Regions from separate parts of the Lysinibacillus sp. G4S2 genome, predicted to be linked through region 2. Evidence: riboswitches for the same ligand, from Rfam matches in the RefSeq annotation. Region 2 holds a riboswitch; each other region holds the start of a gene.
What was found. Region 2 has a riboswitch for S-adenosylmethionine ahead of metA (homoserine O-acetyltransferase MetA). Riboswitches for the same ligand answer to the same signal wherever they lie in the genome.
Positions count from the first base shown of each region.

Region 1: linked by a shared signal. The riboswitch ahead of QUF91_RS22810 (Na+/H+ antiporter NhaC family protein) and the one ahead of metA (homoserine O-acetyltransferase MetA) in region 2 are both predicted to bind S-adenosylmethionine.
Region 3: linked by a shared signal. The riboswitch ahead of QUF91_RS22395 (methionine ABC transporter ATP-binding protein) and the one ahead of metA (homoserine O-acetyltransferase MetA) in region 2 are both predicted to bind S-adenosylmethionine.

Region 1 is NZ_JAUCFJ010000002.1:4,466,340-4,472,092, reverse strand. Features, by position in the region: gene QUF91_RS22820 (DUF7309 domain-containing protein) at 412-549, shown strand; gene QUF91_RS22815 (DUF6930 domain-containing protein) at 688-1,083, shown strand; gene QUF91_RS22810 (Na+/H+ antiporter NhaC family protein) at 1,295-2,575, opposite strand; SAM riboswitch class I at 2,682-2,789, opposite strand; gene QUF91_RS22805 (protein NO VEIN domain-containing protein) at 3,193-4,326, shown strand; gene QUF91_RS28210 (DNA/RNA helicase domain-containing protein) at 4,393-4,524, shown strand; gene QUF91_RS22800 (hypothetical protein) at 4,776-4,925, opposite strand; gene QUF91_RS22795 (IS30 family transposase) at 5,270-5,753, opposite strand, start outside.
Region 2 is NZ_JAUCFJ010000002.1:2,821,189-2,826,941, reverse strand. Features, by position in the region: gene QUF91_RS14535 (YkyB family protein) at 1-286, shown strand, start outside; gene QUF91_RS14530 (IS4 family transposase) at 402-1,529, shown strand; gene QUF91_RS14525 (hypothetical protein) at 2,063-2,260, opposite strand; SAM riboswitch class I at 2,500-2,613, shown strand; gene metA (homoserine O-acetyltransferase MetA) at 2,768-3,703, shown strand; gene QUF91_RS14515 (hypothetical protein) at 3,792-4,043, opposite strand; gene QUF91_RS14510 (GerAB/ArcD/ProY family transporter) at 4,102-5,753, opposite strand, start outside.
Region 3 is NZ_JAUCFJ010000002.1:4,383,270-4,389,022, reverse strand. Features, by position in the region: gene QUF91_RS22420 (hypothetical protein) at 1-318, shown strand, start outside; gene QUF91_RS22415 (arsenate reductase family protein) at 517-873, shown strand; gene gcvH (glycine cleavage system protein GcvH) at 999-1,379, shown strand; gene QUF91_RS22405 (toprim domain-containing protein) at 1,559-1,900, shown strand; gene QUF91_RS22400 (thioredoxin family protein) at 1,915-2,217, shown strand; SAM riboswitch class I at 2,280-2,383, shown strand; gene QUF91_RS22395 (methionine ABC transporter ATP-binding protein) at 2,493-3,521, shown strand; gene QUF91_RS22390 (methionine ABC transporter permease) at 3,511-4,179, shown strand; gene QUF91_RS22385 (MetQ/NlpA family ABC transporter substrate-binding protein) at 4,247-5,098, shown strand; gene QUF91_RS22380 (response regulator) at 5,548-5,753, shown strand, end outside.

The DNA.
Region 1 (5,753 bases), 1.6 Mb from region 2:
ACATACTTATAATCATTCGCCTTTACTTTTTCCCCGGGTATGTTAATAAGATACCATTAGGAGTGAAATTTTAAAAATCAACTTTCGTCATAAATCGAACGAAAATTGATAAAATTCAGAAAAACGATCTCGATTTTGGCGTTTGATATCACAGATAATACTTATATGAAAGAAAAAAGCTTAGTAAAAACTAGACTTCTGCATTTAAAAAGTGGTATTAAAGTACTCATAAAGTCCTCATAAAGTCCTTTAGAAAACCTTATGCCACCAGTAGGTACGTTCAATGTGAATTGGAAATGAAAATTTCAAATTCAACTTTTGTTATTAATTGAACAAAAATTGATAAAAATAAGAGAATTATCCTTGTTTTCTAACAAGGCAAGCATTGAGGTGTGTGACAATTGGTGAGAAATGGATAAAGGGAAGAAGAACTGGATTCAATTCCGTAGCTATCTGGAGGGAACGCATCCTGAAAGACCAAATTATTTAGAGGTAGAGCTATTAATTGATGTTGTAAGTAGAATGATTAATATTACAGAAGCTCGGTAGGATGGCTGGGAATATCCACAGCTAACTGCACATCAATATCCAACGTTTAAAGTACAAATGGATGGTGAGTTACAAGAAATCTATATTTTGCAAATTAATATACCGGAGCTAACGTATGAGTGTTACGAGGAAATTTCGATGTTTGAAAAAGCAAAATATAAGAAAAAGCCTAAAAGCGCGTTACAATTAGAATATGATTTATTTTACATGCCTTTTGGCGTAGAATCGGAACTAACGAGCCGCACTGTTTATCCGATTTCTAGTATGCTTGTTGAACGAGGAAGCAATTTGGTTATTGAATATGAGATGCTCTCTATGCCTAAAACGGCACCAATTGCGCAAGGCGTGTTATGGACATTTTTACAAGGCTTAGAGGTAAGACCAAGTAAAATATTTGTCTCTAAAGAGTTAAGACCGATACTTCAACCACTAGCAAAAATTGTCGGGGTGGAGCTTATAGAGAGTGAACTTCCTTGCATTCGAGAAGTGAGAGAATTTTTGAAAACCATGTCAATGGATTTATTTGAAGAATAGAGAATAACCACACCACACATTTTTGTGACTTTAGAAAAGTTAAACGTGTACGTATTTAAAAAGCTCAATAGGAATGGTCATCTATACTCTACCTATAACCCCATAAAAAAATCCAATCGTTTTGATGAATCTTTTGTCAAAACGATTGGATTATTTCAATGTAAAATCAATATTTTTTAAAGCTACACCCGTCACTTTAAAGTGATGAAATTCAAGCTTTCTTCTGTTTCGGGTATCCAATAAGGATAGCGATAATCCCGCAAATTCCTATCAAAATCGGATAGTAAGAGTATTGAAGGATGCTCACTGGCGATATTCCGGCTACGCTTGCAGCTGCAAGGAATTGGGCTCCATATGGCAGAAGACCTTGGATAGTACAGGAGAAAATATCTAAAATACTTGCGGACTTTCTCGGCTCAATCCCATATTGGTCAGCAATGTTTTTTGCAAGTGGGCCAGCAATTAAAATAGCAATCGTATTATTGGCCGTAGATAAATTTGTTAAGCCCACAAGGCCGGCAATCCCAAATTCAGCACCCTTTTTCGATTTAATTCTTCGTGTTGCAAGGTGAAGTAGGAAGTCAATTCCTCCGTTAAACTTAATAACCTCTACCATTCCAGCTATTAATATCGCAAGAAATGCCATTTCATACATGCCTGACATTCCTTCGCCAATCGTTTGCATAAGGCTCATCAAATGATAGCTACCATCCGCTAAACCAACAGCCCCGGCGAGAACAATGCCCAATGTCAGAACAAGGAAAACATTCATTCCTGCTAACGCTAAAATAATAACCAAAACATAAGGAACAATTTTTACCCAACTATAGCTTAAATGCTCTACTTGTGCCGTTTCACCCATTGTGATAACCCCTAAAATAATGCTCGTTATAATAGCTGCCGGCAACACAATCCAAAAATTCACCTTAAATTTATCCTTCATTTGTGCGCCTTGTGAACGAACGGCAGTAATTGTCGTATCTGAAATAATGGATAAATTATCGCCAAACATCGAACCGCCAACAATCGCTGCCATTACTAAAGCCATGGAAAGTTCGATATGCTCGCTTATTCCAACTCCAATTGGCGCCAGTGCAACAATCGTTCCCACAGATGTACCCATTGATAGGGAGATAAAGCAGGCAATGATGAACAAGCCTACGACAAGTAGGTTTGGCGGAATGACCGATAAAGCAAAATTAACAGTGGAGTCCACTGCCCCCATGCCTTTTGCTACTGCTGAAAAGGCTCCAGCCAAGAGAAAAATAACAACCATCATCATGACATTTAAATTTCCTGCGCCTTTGCAAAAAATATCAACCTTTCGCGAAAACGACTCTTTTCGATTCATCGCCAGAGCCACAGCACCCGAAATGGAAATGGCTACAATGACAGGAAAGGCATAAAAATCACCTGTAATAACCCCTGAACCAATAAATAAAATTAAAAAAACAACAAATGGGATCAGTGCCCATGGATTCTCTTTCTTCATTGTTCAACCTCCAAAAATTAAAATGGATACGTCCTTGTCCATTTTTTTCTAAAAAAAGACCTCTTCTTGAAATAACAAGAAGAGGTCTTATATTTATAAAACACTCCTCTTATCTATCAAGCCATTGCTTGCTGGATTTGGCACAGTAACTTAATTACTAAGTTCCGCTGCCGAGATCTCATAGGGCCAGTCCCTCCATCTCTCTTGATAAGAAGAAAAATATATTATTTTTTTGCACAATAATAAAATATTATAATAAAACATCTATATTTGCAACTTATTTTTAATCAAACTGTATTTCAAAACGACATAAAAGTTCGTTTTCTCAAAAAAGTCAGCTTTAAGACTACCTAAGGTAAAAAAAGAGGAGCTTTAAATTTTTCGTAAAATAGTGTCTATAATCTCTCGTAACTAAAACGAACTGCACGTAATCATCTTGTGAAAATTATATATATTGAGTATAAGAAAATTACTAATTGAGCCTAATTATAAACACGATATTATTTACTATTAATGAACTTTTTGACAATATAATAATCATAAATTATAGTGAAATTACAATATTTAAATAATGTTAAAAATGAAATGGAACGTTTTCTGAAACTAAGGGTGAATATATGGGTAATTTTATTGTAATGCAAAATAAGTCACATAAAGAGGAAATTAGCGGGGGATATATGTGGTCTCCACAAAAGGATAAAAACGGAAATCGAAAGCATGCATATGAACGAATGGCTACAATTAGGACTGGTAATAAAATTTACAGTTGTTACGATCAAGCAATTCGTGCAGTAGGCATAGCACTTTCAGATTGTTATATTGCAGAACAACCTCAAGAGCTTAAGGTGAAAAAACTATGGTCAAATGAGGGATATAGGGTAGATGTAGATTACACAATTTTAGAACAACCAATAATGATAAAAGATGTTTGGGAAGATATGCAATCTGATCGTCCAGAAAAATATTCAGCCTTTAAAGAAAGTGGACAAGGAAATCTGGCTTACTTATTTCCTTGCCCAGAAACTTGGGCTAGCTTGTTTGACAGCTTTATTAACGAAGGTAGCTTAGAACCAGAACCAGAACCAGAACCAGAACCAGAACCAGAACCAGAACCAGAACCAGAACCAGAACCAGAACCAGAACCAGAACCAGAACTAATAGAAGATGGTGAAATTAACGAGGAAATGTTTGCGACTTCTAGTTACGAGCAGGGAGAGTCTAGAGTTAGTAATAAGGTAGCGGGTAGTGCAAATAAACGTGGCCGAGTAGTTAGTCAACAACAGCTACAAAAAGACTTGAAAAAGCGTAAAAAAATCGGTGATATTGCAGAGCAAAAAGTATTTGAATATGTGAAAAAGAAAGTAATAGAAGTATTCGGTGAAAAATATGGAGAACAGGTAGAGCATGTAGCGCAAACACAAGGTGACGGACTAGGATACGATATTACAGCGTTCGATTATTTACAGCCACAGTTTCCTCCAAGACCAATTAAAATTGAAGTAAAGGGTACAACATCAACAAGTACAAGCGCGGTCTATTCAATTTCTTATCCTGAATTAGAAAAATTCATTCAGTATAAAGATGAAATATGGCTAGTGCGTGTATATGGAGTAGGCAAGAATCGAGAGATGAAAATGGAAATAGATAATGATTTTAGTAGTTATAATTCAGTAAGTGATTTATTGACACGTAAGTATGCATATATTCCATCAACAATTGATGTATATGGCACACGAGTGGAGGACAAATAGCGTAGTTTCAACATTAGATTATTTACATAAGAAAGACGGCGGCATTTATTAAATAACCAAGGATAAGTGCAATTCAAAATTCCATTGAACATATCAGATGGGAAATACATCTGGGCAGAAGAAAAATCCACTATAAATGAAGCGGGATCAATCTATAAGCTTCAAGGTTTCGATTTAAACTATGTGAGTGTAATATAGGGCCATCTATAACGTACGATAACCAATCAGATTGTTTAGATATAAAACCTGAGAATTATAAAGATGTAGGGATGCGCTAAGAAATAGATTAGTAGAAGTCCAATCATAAAGTTTGAAAAAGTAATCATATATTTTAATAAGACATATTTAAAAAAGCGCAATAGCTATGGTAGAGACGACCATACACTATTGCGCTTTTTGTGTTCAGAGAATTTCATCATGTTGACAGGTAATACAATAAATTAAACTAATCACCATAACCAATATCTAGCTCCTTGTGCGACGATGAAACGATCCAGCCAAGTTTCAAAATTCATTGATAATCTTTGAATATCTCCAACTTGAACATATATTAGATAGTCGTAGTCCCCATTAGCAACTTTTTCTGAATCAATGAACAAGTAATCACCATATCCTTTATAATATCCAATCATATACCAACTTTTATCATACGCACTTTTATAATAATTAATATCTGTTTCATATTCATTCAAATAATTTACGTAAATTGCAATATCAAGTTAGACACTTTTTTTAATACATCTCATGTCCGTATATTTTCTGTTCCTTTTCACCTTCATGTTTATTGTCTGTCGGTCTGCCAATTGGTTAAAACAGGGTTCTGGCGTAACGGAAAGGGCTTGCCCCTTGAAGTGGAGCCAGGTTCCTGTTAAATTGGCGGAAAGACCGATAGACAATAAACTCCCATTAACCCTAGGGTAAGAGTTGGTTGATTCACGTCTTCTTACGCTGATTCTCTTAATCTCTTTAATTCTTCCTCAAACATCTCATGCGGTGTTTTGAATCCATGTATTCGTCGTGGCAAGTGGTTCATTTTATCTTCTACAGATTGGATGTAAGATCTACTGTAGTTCTCTATGGACGTTCCTTTTGGTAACCATCTACGAATCATTCTATTGTGGTTTTCATTTGTTCCTCGCTCCCATGATGAGTAGGGGTGTGTGAAGTAAATCCCCATCAACTCTTGGCATTTTTCCGCAAGCTCTGAAAACTCACTCCCGTTATCTGCTGTAATGGATTTGAATAGTTTAGGTGCTAACTCCCCAAAATTCTTTAGAATGGTTTCAATCGCATAGTTCACGGAATCCGCATCCTTACCGTCCATTTTGAAAATAAATTCTCGACGCGTTTTCCGTTCGATCAGTGTTAATAAAACATCATCTTCTTTGTCTTTTCTACCGATCACTGAATCGATTTCAAAATGACCA
Region 2 (5,753 bases):
AACTAGACAGTCCAAATTATACGATTTAAAGGTGTCCGTAATTAAAAAATTATTATCAGAAAGCGAAATTGAAATTAAAGGTTATCACACAATGTTTGGTGGTTTTTTAATGTTACTAGAGATTAATGACTTTACATTCCATTTACCAGTTTTTAAAAATGAAATAGCCAATCTAACACATTTAGGGGTGTTGGAAAATGAAATTTCATCTGAAAGAACACGTAAAGTAAGTCTTAATTTTTTTGAAGCTGAAAATCTACTAAATAGATACATAGATAATGTATAAATGAGAACACGCGTGTTGATTATCTAATTTCTTCCAATAAAAATTATACAAAAAGAGAGATTCTCATGTAAAATGTTAGTTACTACACAAACAATTACGAAATGAGGAATCTCTCTTGAACAAGAATAACACGATTTTTACACTCATTCAAACCTTTCTTTCAGAGGAAGAATGGCAATCAATCTTAAGCGAATTCGGTTATGTAGAAACAGCACGAAAATGTACAGTTCCCACGCTCATTTCGTATTTAATTGGTGCTGCCACGAACGAGTGGAAAAGTTTACGCCACGCAGCGGATGTGGGTCCAAGTAACGGTCTTGTTTCGGTGAATCATTCATCGCTTTCTAAACATTTAAAGGCACTTGATTATGGCATCATCAAACGAATTTTTGAAGTGATTGTCGGGAAGCTCAACCGTGCAGCTCGTCGTAAATTGAAATTGCCGAAAAGATTATTAGCCGTTGATTCAACTACCATTACAGTAGGCAAAACAAGATTACCTTGGGCTGTCTATCACGGCGAACGTTCAGGAATCAAATTACATGTTAGTTTTACTAATGAAACTGCGATGCCCTTAAAAGTCGTAGAAACAACCGGTTTAAAACATGATGGTCCCATTGGCGAATTCCTTGAAGATAAAAGGTTTATCCTCGTTTGTGACCGTGCCTACTTTTCTATTGATAAAGTCGATCGCTACCTGAAAGAATATCAACATTTTGTGTTACGTTTAAAAGACAATGTGCAATTAAATCGCAAAAAATCGCTCCAAGGTAGTCGTACCAACGATTCCAATGTGACAGCTGATTTTACTTGTACGCTTGGGACGCCACAAAAACAAACGAAAAAACGCCATCGTGTCGTTCAATTCATAGATCATGAAGATAAAGAAATACGTGTCGTGACAAGTTTAATGGATATCACCGCTGAAGAAATTGCCAACATGTATAAGTCACGTTGGGCGATTGAAAATTTTTTCCGTTGGATTAAACAAAACTTGAACGTACCTGTTCTATTCGGAACAACAAAAAATGCTGTATTCAATCAGCTATTCGTAGCCCTTATTGCCTATGTTTGTTTGAAATTTCTTCATACACAAGGGAATAAGAAAAATAATATCAAACCCTTATCATTCGTAGGTTTTACACGGATGTTTCTTTGTGCTGCCCTGCCAATAGAATGGCGAATCAGGGTGAAAGAAATCCTGGTGTTTCATTGGAACATAAATCATTCAACTACTGTATAATTTTGGTTAATCAACACGTGTGAAATGAGAATAAGAAAATTACACTAGTAAACATATTATTGGAGGAATTAAGATAGATATTATCTAAATAAATTTTTTAAAAATATCAAATCCGTAAACTTTACAGTGTAAATTGATAATTTATTTTCAACTTCCTCGATCATATTAGATAAGCCTATAAAGTCATCTTTAAACTTATCAAATAAATAAGTAACCGTCTCATCATTCTCAAAGGAACATGTAGATTGTTTTATTTCAATAGCTCATTGATCTCATCTTCAGTCAACGCGGTTTATAGTTGCTATGACGACTTTCACTTAAATTTGTGGTACTAAACTTTTATATTTATAGATATTAGTCCAATGTCCGTCTGCACCTGTAAAGTAGAATCCATAGCCATTTTTTTAGGAATTCTTCAATTACTTCTGTCCATTTACGACCTAAAACATAATAGTTACAATTTCTTAAATCAACGTGTACTCCACTGTCTTCACTTGCACCATCACATTCATTAATTTCATCCTTTAGAAAATTCAGTACCAATGAAACAAATTGCTTTCCTTCATTTCTTCTTCCCATTCGGATAGATTAAATTTCATCTCGCGTTCATCTTCAGAAGAATCAAAGTCAGTTATACCTTCATTAATTGGTTCACTATGAGTTCCACCGTCCTCATCTGGAATATCAATAAATAACGTCCATCGAATTTCATATTCATCAATGTTCCACATGCAAACGCAATAACTTTGATTTTCCATTTCTACATAAATGCGATCTAAATCCCAATAGTAAATGTATTACTCCCAAATTAAAGCTATTAGGAATCTCATAATATTTCATCGTGTAAATAAGGTTTGCATCAAGAATAGTGTTCATCAATTCATAGTAGAACATGCATGTTAATAACAAAATATTCTATGTATTATTGAAATTCCTAATTGTTCATGTTACAATTCATTTTAATTAAATAATCTTATCAAGAGAAGCTGAGGGATTTGGCCCGATGACGCTTCAGCAACCTCTAACAAAAAAAGTTAGAAAGGTGCTAATTCCAGCGAAGGATTGATCCTTTGAGAGATAAGAGTGAACGTGGTAAAAAATCCTTCTCATTCTATCTCAAATGGAATGAGGGGGATTTTTTAATTTAATTCGATAAAAGATTTTATGAGCTTTGTGCATGGATACTAAGGCACTAATTGATGTTAGAAAGAGAGAAATAAAAGAGAGGGGAATGCAAGATGCCAATTAATATTCCGAAAAACTTACCAGCTGGAGAACATTTACGTGAGGAAAAAATCTTCGTAATGGAAGAGGATAGAGCGAAAACCCAACAAATTCGTCCGTTAAATATATTAATTTTAAATTTAATGCCAGAAAAAGAAAAAACAGAGCTACAATTACTACGTTTATTAGGTAACACACCATTACAAGTCAATATTACATTTTTAAATACTGCTACGCATGAATCAAAAAATGTTAGTAAATCACATTTACAGTTATTTTACACGACCTTTCATCAAATTCGCCATCGCCGCTATGATGGCATGATTATTACGGGAGCACCAGTAGAAAAAATGGCATTTGAAGATGTGAACTACTGGCAGGAAATATCAGAAATCATGGATTGGTCCAAAAAGAACGTAACATCGATCCTTCATATATGTTGGGGTGCACAAGCAGCGTTATACCATCATTACGGTATTGGCAAAATTGAGCTTCCTGCTAAATGTTCAGGTGTTTATTCCCATGTCATTACGGATTTAACAGTGGATTTAGTACGTGGCTTCAGTGATTTATTTACGGCTCCACATTCACGTTATACATCAGTCTCCATTGAGGAAGTCCGCAACCATCCTGATCTACGTTTATTATCGTATTCAGAAGATGCGGGTGTCTTTATTGTGCAATCGAAGGATAATAAAAACATTATGATTACAGGCCACCTTGAATATGATGCAACAACATTAGCAGATGAATATAGTCGTGATGTTGCAAAAGGATTGGATATTGCAGTTCCAGTGAATTACTTCCCAAATGATGATCCATCAAAAGAACCGAATAATACATGGCGTGCCCATACACATTTATTATTCTCAAACTGGTTGAACTACTATGTTTACCAAGAAACACCATATGAATGGGATTTCGTTGATGAAATTGAATATCATATATAAGCGCATGGTTTTTATAAACTCTCGATTGTAAAGTAAAATGATGACCTTGATTATTTCGTGGTCATCATTTTTTTATCCGAATATGTTGCTAATTTTTTGGCGGATGTTCATTGATAGATACATTTTGATTTTTTGTATTACTTTCGTTCTTTGCAGCATTTTGGCTGTTTTTATCGCTCGCATTAGTAGCAGTATTTTGATTGTTGTTATTGCTAGTATTAGTAGCAGCATTTTGACTGTTTTTATCGCTCGCATTAGTAGCAGCATTTTGATTATTGTTATTGCTAGTATTAGTAGCCGCATTTTGGCTGTTGTTATTGCTAGTATTATGTAGCCGCATTTTGGCTGTTGTTATTGCTAGTATTAGTAGCTGTATTTTGCTGTTGTTATTGCTAGTATTAGTAGTTCCGCATTTTGGCTATTGTTATTGCTATATTAGTCGTACCATTTTGGCTGTTATTGCTAGTATTAGTAGCCGCATTTTGGCTGTTGTTATTGCTAGTATTAGTAGCCGCATTTTGACTGTTTTTATCGCTCGCATTAGTAGCAGCATTTTGATTGTTATTATTGCTAGTATTAGTAGCCGCATTTTGACTGTTTTTATCGCTCGCATTAGTAGCAGCATTTTGACTGTTGTTATTGTTTGTATTAGTAGTAGCATTTTGGCTGTTGTTATTGTTTGTATTAGTAGCCGCATTTTGACTGTTTTTATCGCTCGCATTAGTAGTAGCATTTTGATTGTTATTATTGCTAGTATTAGTAGCCGCATTTTGACTGTTTTTATCGCTCGCATTAGTAGCAGAATTTTGGCTGTTGTTATTGTTTGTATTAGTAGCAGCATTTTGATTGTTGTTATTGCTAGAGTTAGTAGCAGAATTTTGGCTGTTGTTATTGTTTGTATTAGTAGCAGAATTTTGGCTGTTGTTATTGTTTGTATTAGTAGCAGCATTTTGACTGTTTTTATCGCTTGCATTAGCAGCAGCACTTTGATTGTTGTTATTGCTAGTATTAGTAGCAGAATTTTGGCTGTTGTTATTGCTAGTGTTAGTAGCAGAATTTTGGCTAAGGTTATTGCTTGCATTATTAGCAGTATTTCCGCTATTGCAATTACTTCCATTCATTGCAGCATTTTGACTGTTTTTATCGCTTGCATTATTTGCAGCGTTTTGACTGTTGTTATTGCTTGTATTTGTAGTAGCATTTTGGCTGTTGCTATTGTTTGTATTAGTAGTAGCGTTTTGGCTGTTGCTAGCATTATCAGTAGCATTTTGACTGTTGTTATTGCTTGTATTTATAGTAGCATTTTGGCTGTTGTTATTGTTTGTATTAGTAGCAGCGTTTTGGCTGTTGTTATTGCTTGAATTAGTAGCAGAATTTTGGCTGTTGTTATTGTTTGCATTAGGAGCAGCATTTTGGCAGTTGTTATTGTTTGTATTAGTAGCAGCGTTTTGGCTGTTGTTATTGCTTGCATTATTAGAAGCATTACCGCTATTGCCATTACTTCCATTCATTGCGTTTTGGCTATTGTTATTGCTTGCATTATTAGAAGCATTACCGCTATTGCCATTACTTCCATTCATTGCGTTTTGGCTATTGTTATTGCTTGCATTATTAGAAGCATTACCGCTATTGCCATTACTTCCATTCATTTCAGCATTTTGGCTATTGTTATTACTTGCATTATTAGCAGTATTTCCGCTATTGCAATTACTTCCACTCTGTACAGCGTTTTGACCGTTGCTATCGTTTGGATTATTAGTAGCACTTCCACTATTGCTATTAGTTTCATTCTGTGTAGCATTTAGGCTGTTGTTATCACTTGCATTATTAGAAGCATTACCGCAATTGCAATTACTTCCATTCATTGCAGTATTTTGGCAGTTGTTATCACTTGCATTATTAGCAGCATTTCCGTTATTGCTATTACTTGCATTCTGTGTATTACAATTACAGTTTGTATTCCCTTGATTACCATTAATATTGCGAATTTTTGCAGCGATTAGTAAAACTATCGGTAACAAAATTGCAAAGGTACCACAAAACAAAGGCC
Region 3 (5,753 bases), 1.6 Mb from region 2:
TCCGCTCCAGTTGTAACTGACGCTGCGCTTTCGCACGGACAAAACCATGTTGTAGCTGACGCTGCGCTTTCGCACGGACAAAACCATGTTGTAGCTGACGCTGCGCTTTCGCACGGACAAAACCATGTTGTTGCTGACGCTGCGCTTTCGCACGGACAAAACCATGTTGTAGCTGACGCTGCGCTTTCGCACAGACAAAACCATGTTGTAGCTGACGCTGCGCTTTCGCACGGACAAAACTATGTTGTTGCTGACACTACGCTGACGCACAGAGCAAACCATGTTGTTGCGACATGTAAGAAAATACACGCTATATGAATTGATTGATTTCCGTTCCAGCTGGACGCCCCAACAGGAAAGCCCTCAGCCGGAACGGAAATCAACCCTACGCTATTGAAGTGATGAGCTATTAATTGTTTCATTTTGGTTCGTAACGGTTATGATGGTATACTACAGACAAATGAGGGAGACGCTGAAAATTTAGCGCCCTGAAAACGATAGTAGAGGAGCCTTTAAATGACGATTCAATTTATTCATTATCCGAAATGTACTACTTGTAAAAAAGCTCAAAAATGGCTAGATGAAAATGAGATTTCATATGAAGAGGTACACATTGTCGAACAACCGCCTACAAAGGACGAATTAACAAGCTTATGGCAAGCGAGTGGGTTGCCATTAAAGAAATTTTTCAATACTTCTGGTATGAAATATCGTGAGCTTGGTTTGAAGGATAAGCTAGCTGAAATGCCTGAGGAGGAGCAGCTTGAACTGCTTGCTTCAGATGGTATGTTGATTAAACGTCCGATCGTAACAGATGGAAAAAAAGTTACTTTAGGGTTTAAAGAATCAGATTTTGAGCAAGCTTGGAAATAACCGCTTTTAACTTCTTTCAGCGCATGTCACGGAATTATGCTGAGGCATAATTGATTCTTGTTTTTATGGTAGAAGTATGGCACACTGAAGATGAATATATTACATATTTATGGAGGGGTTTTTGCATGAGCACACCAAAAGACTTACGTTACTCTGAAGAGCATGAATGGGTAAAATTAGAAGATGGTAAAGTACGTATCGGTATTTCTCACTTCGCACAATCTGAACTTGGAGATATCGTTTTCGTTGAGCTTCCACAAGTTGGCGACGAAATCAAAACAGATGATCCATTCGGTAGTGTAGAATCTGTAAAAACAGTTTCTGAATTATACGCACCAATCTCAGGTACAGTAGTTGAAGTAAATGCAGATTTAGAAGATAGCCCAGAATTCGTTAATGAATCACCATATGAAAAAGCATGGATGATCGTTGTAGAGCCTGCTGATGCATCAGAAGTTGAAAAACTTATGACAGCTGAGCAATACGATGAAATGATTGCTGAATAAGACAAGCCCTAATAAAAAAACGTCGGAAATCACCGGCGTTTTTTATTATCTTCATTCCTTCCACCACGTTGGGAGAAGAATACACTTGAAGTCCCTTATCAATGGGTGTCTTATATGATCATCGACAGAGTGTTATGGATATAATGAGCATAAGGGATATGTCTAATGGGGGTGGCGTGATGTTCGAGGGAAAATGCTTAATTGTCGAAGGGCGTTCGGATAAACTTCAAATTAAACCTATTTTAAGTGAAGATGTTATAATCCTTTGTACGAATGGTACAATTGGAGTTCATCAATTAGAAGAGTTACTGGATCCATATGAGGGCTGTGAGCTTTATACATTCTTTGATGCAGATACATCGGGTGATAAGCTACGGGCATTAATGGACAGACATTATCCAGAGGCTGAGCATTTACGTACGATGCCGACATATAAGGAAGTTGAGACAACTCCGAGAAAGGTGTTAGCGATGATATTGCTTCGTGCACACTTCTCAATCCATAATAAATATATTTTGTAAGGTTGCGTGAAAAGATGGAAGAATGGTCAAAAGAGCAGTGGGACACGGCTGTACAGTCCGGTGAAAAGGCTGCCTTTTATTTATATACACCTATGTGTGGAACGTGTACAGTTGCCTCGAAAATGATGACGATTGTCGAGCAATTACTACCACATTTACAGGTTGGTAAAGCGAATATTAATTTTATAGAGCACATAGCTTTTGATAATAAAATCGAAAGTGTACCATGTTTACTCGTTTGTGATGGCAAAAAAGTGATAGAAAAGGTTTATGCCTTTCAATCCGTACCATTTTTATACGAATTATTAAAAAAATAAATTGACGGAGCTTTACTCGCGTGGTAAAGTACGAATATATTAAAAAATATAAATATATCGAACTCTTATAAAGAGTGGCGGAGGGAAGTGCCCTATGAAGCCCGGCAACCATCACAAAGTGAAAAGGTGCCAAATCACCCAAAGATTTATCTTTGACAGATGAGAGAACGGTTTAGCGTATAAGTTACGTGACCCCTTCTACTTGTCTATAAAGTGAAGGGGTTTTTTTACTTCCTTCAGCGGGTGACACGGATATGAGAAAAGGAGAATTCGCTATGATCCAGCTGCAAAATATTACGAAGAAATACAAAACTGCGAATGGCGAATTAACAGCAGTCAAAGACGTCAACCTTTCTATTAACAAAGGTGAAATTTTTGGCATTATCGGCTATAGTGGCGCTGGTAAAAGTACGATGATTCGCTTATTAAACGGTTTAGAAAAACCTACATCTGGTACGGTGACGGTTAACAATCAAGAATTTTCATCTATAAAGGGGCAAAAGCTCAGAGATGCTAGACAAAAGGTCAGTATGATTTTCCAGCATTTTAATTTACTTTGGTCTAGAACTGTTGAGGAAAATATCGCTTTCCCACTAGAAATCGCAGGTGTTCCAAAGGCACAACGTGAAGCGCGAGTGAATGAATTGATCACACTTGTTGGCTTAGGGGGGCGCGCTAAGGCGTATCCATCACAGCTATCAGGGGGACAAAAGCAACGTGTAGGTATCGCTCGCGCCCTTGCTAATAATCCAGAGGTATTGTTATGTGATGAGGCAACATCTGCACTCGATCCGGAGACAACAGATGCTATCCTTGATCTACTTGTCGATATTAATGAACGATTAGGTCTAACGATCGTATTAATTACACATGAAATGCACGTTATTCGCAAAATTTGTCATCGTGTAGCGGTTATGGAAGCCGGAGAAATTGTAGAGCGCGGTGAAGTATTACAAGTATTCCAAGCTCCACAAGCTGCCATTACGAAAAAATTCGTTTCTCAAATTACAGATACGAAAGAAACACAGGAAACAGTGGCACAAATTAAAGCAAATTACCCTACTGGACAACTTGTCAAACTAGTTTTTGTAGGCGAAAAAACAGAACAGCCTGTAATTTCACATCTTGTGAAACAGTTTGATGTGGAAGTAAGTATTGTACATGGGAATATTTCGCAAACGAAAAATGGTGCGTACGGCACACTTATTGTGCAAATAGACGGCTCGAAGGCGAATATTGCGGATGCACTTACCTACTTAAATACAGTCGAAGTACAAACGGAGGTGATTGCAAATGCTAACTAGTCTCTTTCCGAATGTCGACTGGGAAAAAATGTGGGAAGCTACGTATCAAACATTGTACATGACAACAATTTCTACAGTTATCACATTTATTCTTGGATTAGCGATTGGGATCTTATTATTTTTATCAAGTCCAAACCAACTATGGGCGAATAAAATTGTTAACTTTTTAACAAGTTCGATTGTTAACATTTTCCGTTCGATTCCATTCATCGTATTAATCATTTTATTAATTCCATTTACGAAATTGTTACTTGGCACAATTCGCGGAGCAAACGCAGCTTTACCAGCATTAATTATTGGTGCTGCACCATTCTATGCACGAATGGTATTAATTGCATTACGTGAAATTGATAAGGGTGTTATTGAAGCAGCTCGTTCAATGGGCGCTAAAACGTCAACGATTATTTGGAAAGTATTAATTCCAGAATCGTTACCAGCACTTATTTCAGGTATTACAGTTACTGCCGTAGCACTTGTTGGCTATACTGCGATGGCAGGAATTATCGGTGCAGGCGGTCTAGGGGATGTAGCTTACTTAGACGGTTTCCAACGTAATCACCCAGATGTGACATTAATGGCGACTATTTTAATCTTAGTAGTTGTATTTATCATCCAATGGATTGGCGATATGATTACAACTAAAACCGATAAACGCTAAAAATTACAGAGTTATTTTGGTTTTATACCATTAACATATTTAAACAAGATAAAAGGAGTGTAATACAATGAAGAAATTATTAGCAGGATTATTCTTATCAGTACTTGTACTAGCTTTAGCTGCTTGTGGTGCTGGTAAAAAAGAAGATACAAGCTCATCATCTGGTGATAAATCAGATAGTAAAGAAAACGTAACATTAAAAGTAGGTGCTTCTAATGTACCTCACGCGGTTATTCTAGAAAAAGCAAAACCGATTTTAGCTAAAGAAGGTATTGATCTTAAAATTGAAACATATCAAGACTATGTATTACCGAACCAACATTTAGAATCAGGTGAACTTGATGCAAACTATTTCCAACACCTACCTTTCTTAGAGCTTAGCATGAAAGAAAATGGCTATGACTTTGTAAATGCTGGTGCCATTCACATTGAACCAATCGGTATCTACTCTAAAAAATATAAATCACTTGAGGATCTACCAGAGGGTGCAACAATTTTACTTTCTAACTCTGTTTCAGACCACGGGCGTATGCTTTCATTATTAGAAGCTAAGGGCTTAATTAAACTTAAGGATGGGGTAGATAAAACAGCTGCTGAACTTAAAGATATCGAAGAAAATCCTAAAAACTTCAAATTCGACGCAAATACAGCTCCTGAAATGCTTGTACAAATGTATGAAAATAATGAAGGTGATGCAGTCCTTATCAATTCTAACTACGCAATCGACAACGGACTAAATCCAATGGAAGATTCTATTTCTCTTGAAGATAAAGAATCTCCATATGTAAACATTATTGCTGTACGTGCTGGTGATGAAACAAAACCAGAAATTAAAAAGTTAGTAGAAGTATTAAAATCTAAAGAAATCCAAGACTTCATCGTTGAAAAATGGAAAGGCTCAGTTGTTCCAGTTAAATAATTTTATCAAAAGGGTATGTAAGTATTAAAGCTTACATGCCCTTTTTTTGCATAAAAAAGATCAGAAAAATATAACTTTTAATCGAAAGTAATCTTCTTCTGTAGTTTGTGGCAAAATTATAATATATTTTAAGTTACCATATTTTTTGTATAGCATATGTTCAGTGATCTTTATTACTATAGTTGTTGTGTATATAGATTAAAAAATTATAGGGGAATAATGAATCGGTACTAAAGACTGTTCTTGATTTAAAAAAATTGTTGGTTTGAAACACATGGAGCAGAGGAAGGTGAGTGAACCTTTGCTTTGCCTTCAGGTTCTTACGAGCATAACGTAGGTGAAATCTAATGACCTCTCTCGGAGTGGAATGTATACTCAATTTTGATGAAGGGCCAAAATAAATAAAAGACAATGAAATATATATTTTACATCAACTGGAGTGATAACAAATGAATAAATTAATCATTGCAGAAGACATCTTACAAGAGCATGAAGTGAAGGGTTATTTTGAAATTTTACGTGAGAGTGTTATTCGCTCGCGTTTAACAATGACTGCTGTCTTTTTTAAATTAGCTAATTCCTCACAAGGAACTGATATAGAACGTAATCAAGTGAAGAATCAAATTTCAGCTTTTTTAAAATCAAAAATACGAAA